DNA from 4 places in the Nonomuraea sp. NPDC001831 genome. Region 4 is predicted to be linked to each of the others. Evidence: riboswitches for the same ligand, from Rfam matches in the RefSeq annotation. Region 4 holds a riboswitch; each other region holds the start of a gene.

Region 1 (3,177 bases), 560 kb from region 4:
GAGAGAACGGTCGTTCTCCCGGCTTGTGCGATAGCGTAGAGAACGAGCGTTCTCCGCGGCAAGCACCTGGAGGGGTGTCATGGATCACGAGCAGCGGTTGCTGGACGCCGCCGGCGACCTCTTCTACCGCCGCGGCGTGCAGGCGGTCGGCATGGACGAGATCCGGGCCGCCTCCGGAGTCTCGCTGAAACGCCTCTACCAGTGTTTCCCGTCGAAGGAGGCGCTGGTCGTGGCCTATCTGCGGCGGCGCGACGAACGCTGGATGGCCTCGCTCACCGCGTACGTGGCGGGCGCCGGCGACCGCGTCCCGGCGGTCTTCGCGTGGCTGGAACGCTGGTTCACCGAGGACGACTTCCGCGGCTGCGGGTTCGCCAACGCCTTCGCCGAGCTGGGCGCCGGTTCGGCCGCCGTCCGCATGGCGGTGCGCGAGCACAAGGAGCGCCTGCGCGCCTACCTGCGCACGCTCGCCGAGGAGGCGGGAGCCGGCGACCCCGGCCTGCTCGCCGAGCAGCTGCTCACCCTGATCGACGGCGCCACGGTGACCGCGATGATCTCCGGGGAGCCGGCCGCGGCCCGCTCGGCCGGACAGGCCGCGGCGGTTCTGGTCCACCAGCATCGGCGGCCCTGAGACGCGAAAGAGCGCACTCCCCGCGGGGAGTGCGCTCTTCGGCAGAGCAGGATCAGGCGGCGTAGGACGGGTAGCCGTAGCCGACGACCTGCGAGGTCGGGCGGACGCGCTGCTCGACCTTGCCGTTGCCGGTGTTGCCCTCGATCGTGGAGATCGTGCCGTCGCCGTTGTCCTTGACGACGAAGCCGACGTGCTGGATGTCGTTCAGGCTCTTGCTGCCGCTCCAGGAGAAGAAGACGACGGCGCCCGGCCTGGCCTCGGTGCCCCAGCGGTCGTTGGCGGCGAACCACTTGGCGTGGGTCACGGTGTAGGCGTCCCAGCCGACCTGCGGGCGGGCGCCGGTCTGCTCGCCGACCCAGGAGACGAACATCGAGCACCAGGGGGCGTTCAGGTACATGGCGCGGTTGCCGCCGTCGCGGGCGGCGGTCTCGGCGGCGCGCTGGGAGTCGGCGTACCACTTCTGGAACTTGGTGCCGCCGCCGTTGGCGTCCTCGGAGGTGCCGACCTGGGCGCGGGCCGTGGCCAGCACCTGGGCGGCGGTGACGTTGACCTTGCCCTTGGCGCTCTCGTCGGCGGCGCGGTTCTGCGCGACGCGCGGCTGGGCGGCCACGCCGGCGACCTTGGCGGTCTGGGTTGCGGTGTGGGCGGTGGCGTGGGTGGCGTCGGCGTTCACTGCCGCGTGCGTGCCGAGCACGCCGGCGACGGCGGTCGCGCCGAGAGCGATCTTGGCGAGGTCGAGCTTGTAGGCACGGTGAAGACGGTGCTTGGCCATGAGGGTGTTACTCCTTGAGCTTCCGTGCCGCTTGCCGGGTTAGCTGACGGGTTCGGGCGGGAAGCTGCCCTACGGCACCACGGTGCCGATTCACCCCATTGGACACATGGGTCCCCGGTTCCGCGCACAGGCGGATTCAGCGGTCTCTTGGTCAGGCAAAGGGCTGACGCATCGTCTTCCCGGGCCCAGGAAAGGGCCTGAAGGTATATGTGCGACGCCCGGACGCGGAGATGTCCGCATCGATTCTGTACAACACGGGTCCCGCTTGGGTAATTCCCAGGCAATGCCATCCCTACCTGGGACGACTCCCCGTTCGGCTGGGTACAACCAAGCTACCCGGCGAGTAATTCCCCGGCAAATGGCGGCAATAATTTCGACGCTGCGTGCGAGAAACGCTACGCGCCGAATCGGTTCACGCCACGTGCGCCTTTATCGCCACGCTCGTGAGCGCCAGCAACAATTCCAGATCGGGCTCGGCGTCGACCTGCACGGCGACCCAGGCGCCGTCGCGGCAGGCATGGACCTGGTCGCACGCCCCCAGATACGGCTCCAGGCGGCCGATGGCGGGGGCGGTGAGCCGTACGTGGATCTCGTCCCGGCCGGCCAGGCGCAGGATCTCGGTTCCGTGTACGGCGAAGGCGACCTGCTGACCGGTGCCGCTGACGTTCAGCGACGGCCAGGACCGTAACTCCGCGACCGCGCGGGCCACGTAGGGTCCGCGTCGCGTGGGCGTCCGCCGCCAGGCGGAGATTCCTGCCACGCTCCCATGCTGAGCCACGGCTCACCCCGCCGTCAGCCCCCGTTCCGGAACCGTTATCCCCTCGTGAACGGGCGTGTCCGGGGTCTGACCGGCACGGTTACGGACACCTGACCGATACGTATTGACGCTCCCCCAGGCAGCGGCTACCGTCGATTCACAACTTAAAGGAAACTTTCCTAATAGTTTCCCCAGAAGTCTCCCATCCCACTCCCCACACACCCCCCAACGGATGTCGGAGCGACATGAAACACACCATTCTGAGCAAGGTCCTGGCGGGAATGGCGGCATTGGCCCTGCCCCTCACCGCGGCCGTGGCCGTCCCGACGCTCGCCTCCGCCAGCACGGTGGCGTACGCGGCGGCCTGGGCCCCGTGGACCGCCTACACGGCGGGCACGGTCGTCACCTACAACGGCGTGGACTACGTCTGCCTCCAGGCGCACACCTCGCAGCCCGGCTGGGAGCCGCCGAACGTGGCGGCGCTGTGGAAGGTCTCCGGCGGCGGCGGCACCGACACGACCGCGCCGTCGGTGCCGGGCAACCTGCGCTCGACCGGCGTCACGGACACGAGCGTGGCCCTGGCCTGGAACGCCTCCACCGACAACGTGGCCGTGACCGGCTACGAGGTCTACCGGGGCGGCACCCTGGTCACCACTGTCACCGGCACCACGTACAACGACAGCGGCCTCAGCGCCAACACGTCCTACACCTACACCGTGCGCGCGCGTGACGCGGCCGGCAACCGCTCGGCCGACAGCAACCAGATCTCCGCGACGACCACCGGCGGCGGTGGCGGCGACGACAAGACCCCGCCGTCGGTGCCCGGCAACCTGCGCTCGACCGGCGTCAGCAACAACAGCGTCGCGCTGGCCTGGAACGCCTCCACCGACAACGTGGCGGTCACCGGCTACGAGGTCTACCGCGGCGGCACCCTGGTCACCACTGTCACCGGCACCACGTACAACGACAGCGGCCTCAGCGCCAACACGTCCTACACCTACACCGTGCGCGCGCGTGACG
Region 2 (3,177 bases), on a different contig from region 4:
CCGACCACGCGAGCTGGCGGTGGGCCTTCTACGTGAACGTGCCGCTCGGGATCGTGCTGATCGCGATCGTGGTGCTGCGGCTGCCGTTCCGTGCGGGCACCGGCGGCGGGGGCCGGCCGGACTACGCGGGCATCGCGGTGTTCAGCGTGGCCATCAGCGCCCTGCTGCTCGGCCTGACCGAGAAGGGCCTGGACGGCAACTCCTGGACGTCCCCGTCCGTGGCCGGGCCGATCCTGCTGGCGCTGGTGCTGCTGGCCGCGTTCGTGCTGGTCGAGTTGCGGGTGGCGAACCCGGTCATGCCGATGCACCTGTTCCGGGACCGTACGTACACGCTGGTCAACGCGACCTCCTTCTTCACCGCCTTCTGCATGTACGCCGGCGTGGTGTTCCTGCCCCGCTACTTCCAGCAGGCGCTGGGCGTCAGCGCCACCGAGTCCGGGCTGAGGATCTACCCGATGACGCTGGCCATGGTGGCGGGCAGCGCGCTCATGGGCACGCTGATGTCCAGGACGCGCACGTACAAGCCGTGGCTGGTCGGGGCGCCGTTCCTGCTGGCAGCCGGCAGCCTGCTGTGCCTGAACCTCACCGTGCGCACCGACGGCCTGCTGCTGGCCGGGTGGATGGCGCTGCTCGGGCTCGGCATGGGGCCGATGTTGTCGGGGCTGACCGTGGCCGTGCAGCAGGCCGTCCCGCCGCGGTACATCGGCACGGCCTCGGCCAACCTCACCTTCTTCCGGCAGATCGGCGGCTCGGTGGCGCTGGCGCTGGCCGGCACCGCGTACACGTCGGTCATCACCACGGACGCGCCCGTCCACGGGCTCGCGGCCGCGCACGCCTCGGCGGCGGCCGTGGTCATCCCGTCGCTGGGCGTGGCGGGCGCGGTGATCGCCCTGGTCGCGCTGGTCATGATGCCCGGCAGGCGGCTGGAGCAGGCGCCCGCCGCGGAAAGCAGAGTGGAGGCCGGTTTCGCGTCGTAAGCGACGTCGTGCGAAGCTGTGGATGTCCCCAGAACCAGGAGGTCCTCATGGCGGAAACACCGGAGCCGGAAGTCAGCGAGACTCCCGAGGACGAGATGAAGCGCAAGTTCCGCGAGGCGTTGGAACGCAAGCGCGGGCAGCAGGCCGAGTCGGCCGCGGGTGGCAGGGGCGTGGACCCGTCGAAGATCCACGGGGCGCACGGTCCGGCAGCGAGTAAAAGATCCTTCAGGCGCAAGAGCGGCGGCTGAAAGGCCCGATTTAGCAGGGGGTACGGCATGCCGTGCCCCCTTTCTCTTTGCCATGATAGGTAGATCTTTACCCGGTTCATGACGATTCGTTTGTATTTGTCCGAATCTCTGGGTACGGTCTTAACCAATTACCAGCTGGTGGCGTAGTCCCTACCAGGAGAGGGACGACAGCTGGCGCCGAATCCCGACCTGTCGGGAACCGGGGACCCATCTCATTGGGGTGAGTCCGGCCATGTGCCGGTAGGGCATCTCCACGCCCGAACCCGTCAGCTAACCCGGTAGGCGAGATGGAGAGGACTTCACGCATGTACCACCTCGTCGTACCCCCGGACAGTGTAGTGACGACCGCCTGCTGAGCGGTCTCTTCCCTGACTTCCCCCACGCGCCGCGTAACCACCTTTTCGGCGCTCTGCCCGGTTACGCACCGTAGTCACGCGCGTTCCCCCTGTCCCCTCGCGAAGGACTTCACTGCTTCATGTCTCGATTTGGCCTGCGCTCTCTCGCTCTGCTGTCCGTGTCCGCCATGGGCGCGCTGACGATCTCCGCCACCGGCGCCCACGCCGACACCGGCGACGACCAGAAGATCCTGCTCAAGGGTTCCACGAAGGCCTCGTACTTCTGGGACGACTCCTCCGGCCGCGCCGGCGACACCGGCCTGCCCGCCAGCGGCAAGCCCATGCAGAAGGGCCTGGCCGCCAGCCCCAGCTGGCCCCTCATGACCGAGGGTTACGTGACCTACAACGGCAAGAAGATGCCGTTCTTCGTGGGCGACCGCGGCCCCGGCGAGCCCTCCAGCCGCGGCGTCATGCTCGACCTCGACGCCAAGACCTTCGCCGAGCTGACCGGCGGCACCTTCAACCCCGACACGCTCGGCGTGGACGGCAACGGCGGCCAGGGCCACATCAAGATCGACTACGTCATCACCAAGTGGGGCGACGGCAAGGGCAAGAAGAACTACCCCGTGGCCTTCTCCACCGGCGCATGGGGCCGGTTCGACGACAACCCGGCCGAGCCCCCCAAGGTGCTGGCCGAAAAGCCCGCCGACGACGCGGCCGGTTCCGCCGGCGGCCAGGTCGGGAAGACCGTCGCGATGGGCGGCACCGTGATGGCCGGCGTGCTCGTGCTGGCCGGCGGCGGCGTGGTGCTCGGCGGCGAGCGTCTGCGCAAGCTCCTCAACGACTGATCTCGGGGCAGACCGCTCTTTACGCCCCACGACCAGAATGACATTCTGGTCGCTGTGATCCAGCGTGCAGCCGCCAACGGCATCGAGATCGCCTACGAGAGCTTCGGCTCCCCGGAAGGCAGGCCCCTGCTGCTCATCATGGGACTCGGCGCCCAGCTCATCCACTGGGACGACGAGTTCTGCGAACTCCTGGCCGAGCAGGGCCACCACGTCATCAGGTTCGACAACCGCGACGCGGGCCTGTCCACCCACCTCCACGACGAGGGCGTGCCCGCATGGGGTGCGCCCTCGCCGTACGTGCTGGACGACCTGGCCGACGACAGCGCCGGGCTCATGGACGTCCTGGGCCTGCCCGCCGCGCACGTCGTCGGCGCCTCGATGGGCGGGATGATCGCCCAGGCGCTGGCCATCCGGCACCCCGCCCGCGTGCTGAGCCTGACCTCGATCATGTCCACGCCCAGCCCGCAGGCGGCCCCGCCGACCGAGGCGGCCGCCGCGGTGCTCCTCGCCAAGCCCGCGACCGACCGCGAGGGGGTCGTCGCCGGCGCGCTGACCACCTGGGCCGTGCTCGGGTCCCCCGGCTGGGAGCTGGACCGCGAACGCGTCACCAGGCTGGCCGGGCTCGCCTTCGACCGCTGCCACGACCCGGCCGGCACCGCCCGCCAGCTCGCCGCCATCATGGCCTCGGGCGACCGCACGTCCGCGCTGGGCGGGCTGAAGGTGCCCGCGCTGGTCATCCACGGCGAGGACGATCAGCTCGTGCCGCTCG
Region 3 (3,177 bases), on a different contig from region 4:
TCGTTTGGACCGTTCATAGCTGATCACGGCGTGCCGACATATGCGGAGTACGTCACATATAAGTGATCATGTCAATAGCACTGGTCAAGGGCGCCGATTGTCGCGCTTGACGACCTTTCCGCGATGCGTTTACCTTCACCGAGACGAGCGGCTTTGCTTCGCCTGAAAGGTCCGAGTTCTGCTGTTGGGGGGAGGGCTCCCGGTGGATGTGCTCACAGAAGGCGTTGAGCTGAGCCACGCGGATTTGGCGTTACTGGCCGAGCTGGCCAGGGGGGTGACCGTCGATCGGGTCGGCAGGCGGCTGGACATCAGCGGACGGACCGTACGGCGCAGGCTGAGGGGCATCTGCGACCGCATCGGCGTGGCCACGGCGATCGAGGCCGTGGCATGGGCGGCGCGCCGCCAGCTCATCTAGCGGCGCTCATCTGGCGGCGCTCACCTGTCGGCGCCGGGCGAAGCAGCGCTGGATGAAGTGGCGCTGGGCGGTGTGGGGCTGGGCGATGTGGGGCTGGGCGATGTGGCGCCGGGTGGTGTGGGGCGCCGGTCAGTCCGCGATGCGCACGCCGCCGGCGAACGGCCGCCCGCCGATCGGGGCGACCCGCACGACGTCACCCGTGCGCGGGGCGTGGACCATCATGCCGCCGCCGATGTAGATGCCGACGTGGTGCAGGTCGCTGTAGAAGAACACCAGGTCGCCGGGGCGCAGCTGGTCACGGCTGACGTGCGTGCCGGCCGTCCACTGGTCGCCGGTGTAGTGGGGGAGCGAGATGCCCACGCGCTGGTAGGCGGCCATCACCAGGCCGGAGCAGTCGTAGGAGCGCGGCCCTTCGGCGCCCCACACGTACGGCTTGAGCTGCTGGGTGAGGGCCCACTTGACGGCCTGGGCCGCCTTGCCGTCGCCGATGACCGGCAGGTTGACGCGTACGGCCCGGGTGCCGGGACGGCCGGCCTCGCCCATGGCCCGCCGGTAGAGGTTGCTCTCCACCTTGGTGACCAGCTTGGTGATCTTCGAGCGCTTGGCCTCCAGATCGGTGACGATCTTCTGGACCTCGGCGATGCGGGTCTTCGCGCCGGCCCTGGCCCGCTCGGCGGCCTCCATGGCCTTGGCGAGCTGGTTGACCTCCTCGCCCTGCTGCTGTTCGAGCGCGTACGTGGTCGCGGCCCGGTCGAGGAAGGTCTCGGGGTCGCCGGACTGGGCGAAGGCCAGGGCTTTGTCCAGGCCGCCGGTGATGTAGGCGTTCTGGGCGAGCAGCGAGGCCCTGGCGCGCCTGGCGGCCAGGTCGGACTCGCTGGTGGCCAGGATCTTCTGGGCGGAGTCGTTGGCCTTCTGCGCGGCCTTCAGCCGTTCGCGCTGCTCGTTGTACTGCTCGGCCAGCGTCTCGATCTCTTCGTGCAGCTTCTCCACCTGGTCGGAGAGCTCGGAGAGCGACGGCTTCGGGTCGGCGGCGGCGGAACCGACGGGGACGGCGAACAGCATCGCGGCGACGGTGACGCCGATGACGCCGAGGCGGCGTGCGCGCCTGGCCTGTTCCTGGGGGCGGGCGTGCCTGCCCCCCGTCTTCCCCGAGCGGTCGAGCGTCCGCTTCACCAACCGAGCTCCTCTCATCGACGCCGGCCGGGTTAGCTGACGGGTTCGGGCCGGAGCAGCCCTACCGAGATGGTCGGATTCACCCCAAGTGGCGGCGCTGGCTGCTCGCCGCCGTTGGTTCCCCGGCTTCCCTTGCGGGAATTGGGCGTGTCTTTCCGCGCGCATTACGCGGAGAACATCGTCGCTGGACACTAATGCACTCCGGGTTCACGCTCAACCGGAACTGCCGAGTCTGTAGAGGTTTCACAACTGAAGGGTCACAAGGTGATCTCGTGGGTAGCCGTACGGAAGCGGGCTTCTGCACCTTTTGTCCAGCATTCGGGGCGCTGAGGTCTGGAGGAAAGCTCCAAGTCGGCTCGTGTTCACCCGACCACGGGATGTGATGAGATGCCCGAGACGTGGGATTTAGGGCCGAGCCGTAATGAGATCTGTACCCTGGAGAGCCATGGAGCAGGTGGCCGAAGTGGCAGTCCCCGAGACCGCGGTCGTGGTCAGGCGTGCCCGCACGCCCGACGTGCGTGCGATCAGGCGTCTCGTGGATACCTACGCGGGCGCGGGTCCGCGGCTCCTGGAGAAGGCCACGGTCACGCTGTACGAGGACGTCCAGGAGTTCTGGGTGGCCGAGCGGGACGGGGAGGTCGTCGGCTGCGGCGCGCTCCACGTGCTGTGGGAGGACCTCGCCGAGGTCCGTACGGTGGCCGTCGATCCCGCGTGCCGGGGGCTGGGTGTGGGGCGGCGGATCGTCTCGGCACTCGTCCGGCAGGCGAAGGATCTGGGGCTGCGGCGTGTATTCTGTCTGACTTTTGAGGTCGACTTCTTCGCGAGGCACGGTTTCCGCCCCATCCAGGGCACCCCGGTCTCACCCGAGGTCTACGCCGAGTTGCTGGCCTCGTACGACGAGGGTGTGGCGGAGTTCCTTGATCTGGAACACGTCAAACCGAACACCCTTGGCAACACCCGCATGCTGCTGCATCTGACATCGGGTGACGCGGACCTTGACCACTTGGAAAGGTGATTGTTGATACCTATGTCGATACGTTGGGCAGCACAGGCATGTGTCCTGACACGTGCCACATGCGCACTCGAAGCGAGGTGACACGGTGAGCACCGGACAGCCGCCGTACCCACAGGACGATTCCGGCGAGAACCCCGAGTACGGGCAGCACCACGGCCGTCGGCCCGGTGAGCCCGACCCGGACGTGACTGTGGTCGGCTACCGGGCGGACGATGCCTTCGGCCAGCCCCCATACGGTCAGCAGCAGCAACAGGGCTATGGCCAGCAACAGCAGTACGGCCAGCAACAGCAGCAGTACGGCCAGCAGCAGGGCTACGGCCAGCAGCCCCAGTACGGCCAGCAGGCCGCCTCGGGCCAGCAGGGTTACGGCCAGCAGCAGGGTTACGGTCAGCAGCCGCAGTCCTCCGGCCAGCAGTACACCCAGCCGGGCTACGGCCAGGAGGCCCAGTACGGCCAGCAGGCCGGCTCGGGTCAGCAGGGTTACGGCCAGCAGCCGCAGTCCTCCGGCCAGCAGTACACGCAGCCCGGCTACGGCCAGGACGCCCAGTACGGCCAGCAGGGTTACGGCCAGCAG
Region 4 (3,177 bases):
CCACGGAGGCGAGCGCCTGATCGACGCCGGCCACGCGGGCATCACGGTAGAGCCGTACCAGGGTCCCGTCACCGAACCGGTCTGCGAGGAAGCGACACGCCATCCAGGCCTCCTGGTACGCCCGCGCGAGCCGTCCGGGGTCGGCCGCCGTGGGGGCGAAAGCCGCAGGTCCGGGCAACTCGCTCGGCAGTCGGCCGGCCCGTACGTCGGCGGCCAGTTCGGCGGCGGCCGTCCCGACGGGGAGCCCGGCGTCGCGGTAGGCCACGTAGTCGGCGAACCCCTCGTAGAGCCAGACGGGCAGCCGGTCGGTGCCCGCGGCGACGTGGGTGAGCTCATGGGTGAGGACGACGTCGCGTCCCGTGGGGGTGAGCCGGGCGAAGGAGCCCGGCACGACGATCACCCTGGCGCCGTCGGCCACCGCGGCCAGCCCGTCCAGCGGGCCCGTGCCCGCCAGCCCGGCCGCCTCCGCGTCGGAGTCCGGCACGACGACCAGCGCGCGTACCGGCCGGCCGAGCACCGCGGACACCCGCGCTCCGGCGAGGTCCGCGCGGCGGGCCAGATCGGCGAGCACGCCGGGGTCGGCGCGATGCCCCACGACCACGGACCGTGCGCCGCGGGCCACCTGACCGCCGTCGCTCCACAACCCGCGCGCCCCGGCGGGCAGGACGGCGGCGGGCGGCGCGTCGGCGACCACGAGAGCCGCCGCCAGCAGGACCGAAAGGAGCAGGCGCGGACCACGGAGGGACGGACGCACCTGCGAGGACACGGCCCGATGCTAGTAGGCCCACACCCCTCCCGGCCCCTTCACGAGACCAGCCCCTTCACGAGACGAGCCCTTTACGAGACCAGCCCTTCACGGGCCCGGGCATGCGACAGGCCCCGGCCCGGACCGGGGAGGGTCCGGGCGGGGCCCGTTGTCACGCGCCGGGACGCACCGCGCCGACGAACGACGACTTCCGCCATCCGCCCAGTTTGTCGATGCGCACCCGTTCGCCGGTCCGCGGCGAATGGACCATCTTGCCGTGGCCGACGTACATGCCGACGTGGCCCAGCCCGTTGAAGAACATCAGGTCGCCCGGCTTGAGATTGCGCCAGGAGACCTTCCGCTTGATGCGGGCGAACTGGCTGTTCGTCACGCGCGGGAGTCGTACTCCGGCCTTCTTCCAGGCGTACTGGACGAGTCCGGAGCAGTCGAACGCACCAGGGCCCGTGGCCCCGTACCGGTACGGGTCGCCGACCTGATGCTTGGCGACGGCGACGGCCCTGCGGGCCTTCGACGCCTGCCGCGCGGCCTTCGCCGACTTCGCGGACCTGACGGTCTTCGCCGACTTGGCCGACTTCGCAGTGGCCGCCTTGGCGGTGCTGGACACCGCGGTGAGCCTGACGGCCGATTCGCTCACCGTCTGCGCCCCGGCCGGTACGGCATGGAGAACCGCACCTCCGGCCGTCACGGTCATCGTGAGTGCGACGCCCCTCAGGGCGAGACGGGACAGACGGGGGTTATGCAGGGAGGTAGACAGGATTTCTCCTTGTGTCTTCCACGAACGCCTACCGGGTTAGCTGACGGATTCGGGCCTGGAAGTCGCCCTACGGCGCGATGACGCGCCGATTCACCCCTGATCCCGGGGGATGACGGGATCTTTGGGTCCCCGGCTCCGTGCCTCCTGGCTGCACGGACTCGGCAGGTCGCCACCCGATGTTGTGCCTGAACGGGGATATCGGCGGCGACCGCTGGATTTCTCTCTGGTCCGCATCGGGGTTCCGATGTCGATCCGCGGTGCGCATGGCTTGCTGACCGCGACGCCAGAAACTACGCCGAGGGGTCAAGATTTGGCAAAGGGAGACACGGCCTGTAAAGATCAGATAAGGACAGGAGTCAAGGGTGAAACCGCTGCTGGAACCGAGGGTTCCGTTACAGATTTGTGACCCTTCTCACACTTCCCGGCACACCTGATTGTCAGGGCGCTTTCGCCCCATTTGTCCCATTCGCCTCAGGGGTCACGCACACCGGTTCGGGCGGGGCCGAGTCAGGGGCGGATGGCTCCGACGAGAGGGCGGCCGTAGTCGGCGAGGCGGACGACCTTGACGACGTCACCCGTCTGCGGCGCGTGGACGATCTTGCCGCCGCCCGCGTAGATGCTGACGTGCCCGAGCCCCTCGCTGAAGATCAGGTCCCCCGGCTGGAGGTCCTTGAGGTCCACCTTGCGGCTCGCGCCCCAGGCCCACTGCTGCCAGGTCGTACGCGGCAGCGAGACGCCGGCGGCGCGCCAGGCGGCCTGGGTCAGCCCTGAGCAGTCGTAGCCGCGCGGGCCCGTGCCGCCGAAGATGTACGGCTTGCCGACCTGGGCGAAGGCGAAGTTGAGCACGGCGGCCGCGCTGCCCGAGGCGGGACCGGTGTACTTGATGCCGGTGCTGTTGGGGTTGCCCGGGTTGTAGGCCCCCAGCTTGTCCAGGAGCTTCTTCTGCTGGCCGACCAGCTTCAGCACCTCGGCCCGCTCCTTCTGGACGGCGTCCCGCTCCTTGTCGGCGTCGGCCAGCGCGGTCTCGGCGTTGTCGCGCTCGGCCTTGAGCCCCTTGTTCTCCCGGTCGAACGCGGCCAGCTTCTCCAGCCGCTCGCGCGAGAGCTGCCCGGCCATGGCCAGCCCGGCCAGCAGATTCTCGGGGTCGTTGACGCCGACCATGCCAGGCAGGGAGGTGACGTCCCCGCCCAGCTTGTACGAGTCCACCGCCACCTTGATGATCTCGGCGCGGAGGTCGGCGACCGTCTGCAGCTTCTGCTTGTAGCGGTCGTTCAGCCTGGTGTAGGCGTCCTTGGCCTTCTTGTAGTTCTCGGTCGCCGTGTTGTACCGGTCGACGACCTTGTCGGCCTTGTCGTTGAGCTTGTCCAGCTTGGCCTTGGCCTGTTTGAGAGTGGGCTTGGGATCAGCGAGCGCCGCACCCATCGGGACCGTCATCAGTCCGATCGCGAGACCCGCGGCCACCGCCACCCGGCCAAACCTCACAGCGTCGCCTCCCAGGGATTACACCTGGGGCGAAATAGTACAGAAGTGGCGGGTGGCGTCTCGCCAATAGTGCTAATTCGTAACTTATGCGCGGCCCAACCGGCGCAGCAGCAGACCGGACGGAACCGGTCTGGCGCCCATCCGGCGTACGGACTCGGCCACCTCGCGGTCGGAG

Evidence for each region. Region 4 has a riboswitch for cyclic di-AMP ahead of ACFYYW_RS11925 (C40 family peptidase). Riboswitches for the same ligand answer to the same signal wherever they lie in the genome.
Region 1: linked by a shared signal. The riboswitch ahead of ACFYYW_RS14270 (CHAP domain-containing protein) and the one ahead of ACFYYW_RS11925 (C40 family peptidase) in region 4 are both predicted to bind cyclic di-AMP.
Region 2: linked by a shared signal. The riboswitch ahead of ACFYYW_RS35880 (hypothetical protein) and the one ahead of ACFYYW_RS11925 (C40 family peptidase) in region 4 are both predicted to bind cyclic di-AMP.
Region 3: linked by a shared signal. The riboswitch ahead of ACFYYW_RS33020 (NlpC/P60 family protein) and the one ahead of ACFYYW_RS11925 (C40 family peptidase) in region 4 are both predicted to bind cyclic di-AMP.

What each region holds. Positions count from the first base shown of each region.
Region 1 covers NZ_JBIATU010000003.1:766,445-769,621, forward strand. Annotated here, with positions in the region: gene ACFYYW_RS14265 (TetR/AcrR family transcriptional regulator) at 80-628, shown strand; gene ACFYYW_RS14270 (CHAP domain-containing protein) at 681-1,400, opposite strand; cyclic di-AMP (ydaO/yuaA leader) riboswitch at 1,415-1,552, opposite strand; gene ACFYYW_RS14275 (luciferase family protein) at 1,813-2,160, opposite strand; gene ACFYYW_RS14280 (glycosyl hydrolase family 18 protein) at 2,403-3,177, shown strand, end outside.
Region 2 covers NZ_JBIATU010000014.1:133,479-136,655, forward strand. Annotated here, with positions in the region: gene ACFYYW_RS35870 (MDR family MFS transporter) at 1-977, shown strand, start outside; gene ACFYYW_RS35875 (DUF5302 domain-containing protein) at 1,025-1,225, shown strand; cyclic di-AMP (ydaO/yuaA leader) riboswitch at 1,391-1,525, shown strand; gene ACFYYW_RS35880 (hypothetical protein) at 1,701-2,408, shown strand; gene ACFYYW_RS35885 (alpha/beta fold hydrolase) at 2,463-3,177, shown strand, end outside.
Region 3 covers NZ_JBIATU010000012.1:131,953-135,129, reverse strand. Annotated here, with positions in the region: gene ACFYYW_RS33025 (LuxR C-terminal-related transcriptional regulator) at 203-415, shown strand; gene ACFYYW_RS33020 (NlpC/P60 family protein) at 545-1,588, opposite strand; cyclic di-AMP (ydaO/yuaA leader) riboswitch at 1,595-1,746, opposite strand; gene ACFYYW_RS33015 (amino-acid N-acetyltransferase) at 2,034-2,603, shown strand; gene ACFYYW_RS33010 (RDD family protein) at 2,689-3,177, shown strand, end outside.
Region 4 covers NZ_JBIATU010000003.1:201,521-204,697, forward strand. Annotated here, with positions in the region: gene ACFYYW_RS11920 (hypothetical protein) at 1-766, opposite strand, end outside; gene ACFYYW_RS11925 (C40 family peptidase) at 918-1,400, opposite strand; cyclic di-AMP (ydaO/yuaA leader) riboswitch at 1,531-1,694, opposite strand; gene ACFYYW_RS11930 (NlpC/P60 family protein) at 2,028-2,954, opposite strand; gene ACFYYW_RS11935 (NYN domain-containing protein) at 3,087-3,177, opposite strand, start outside.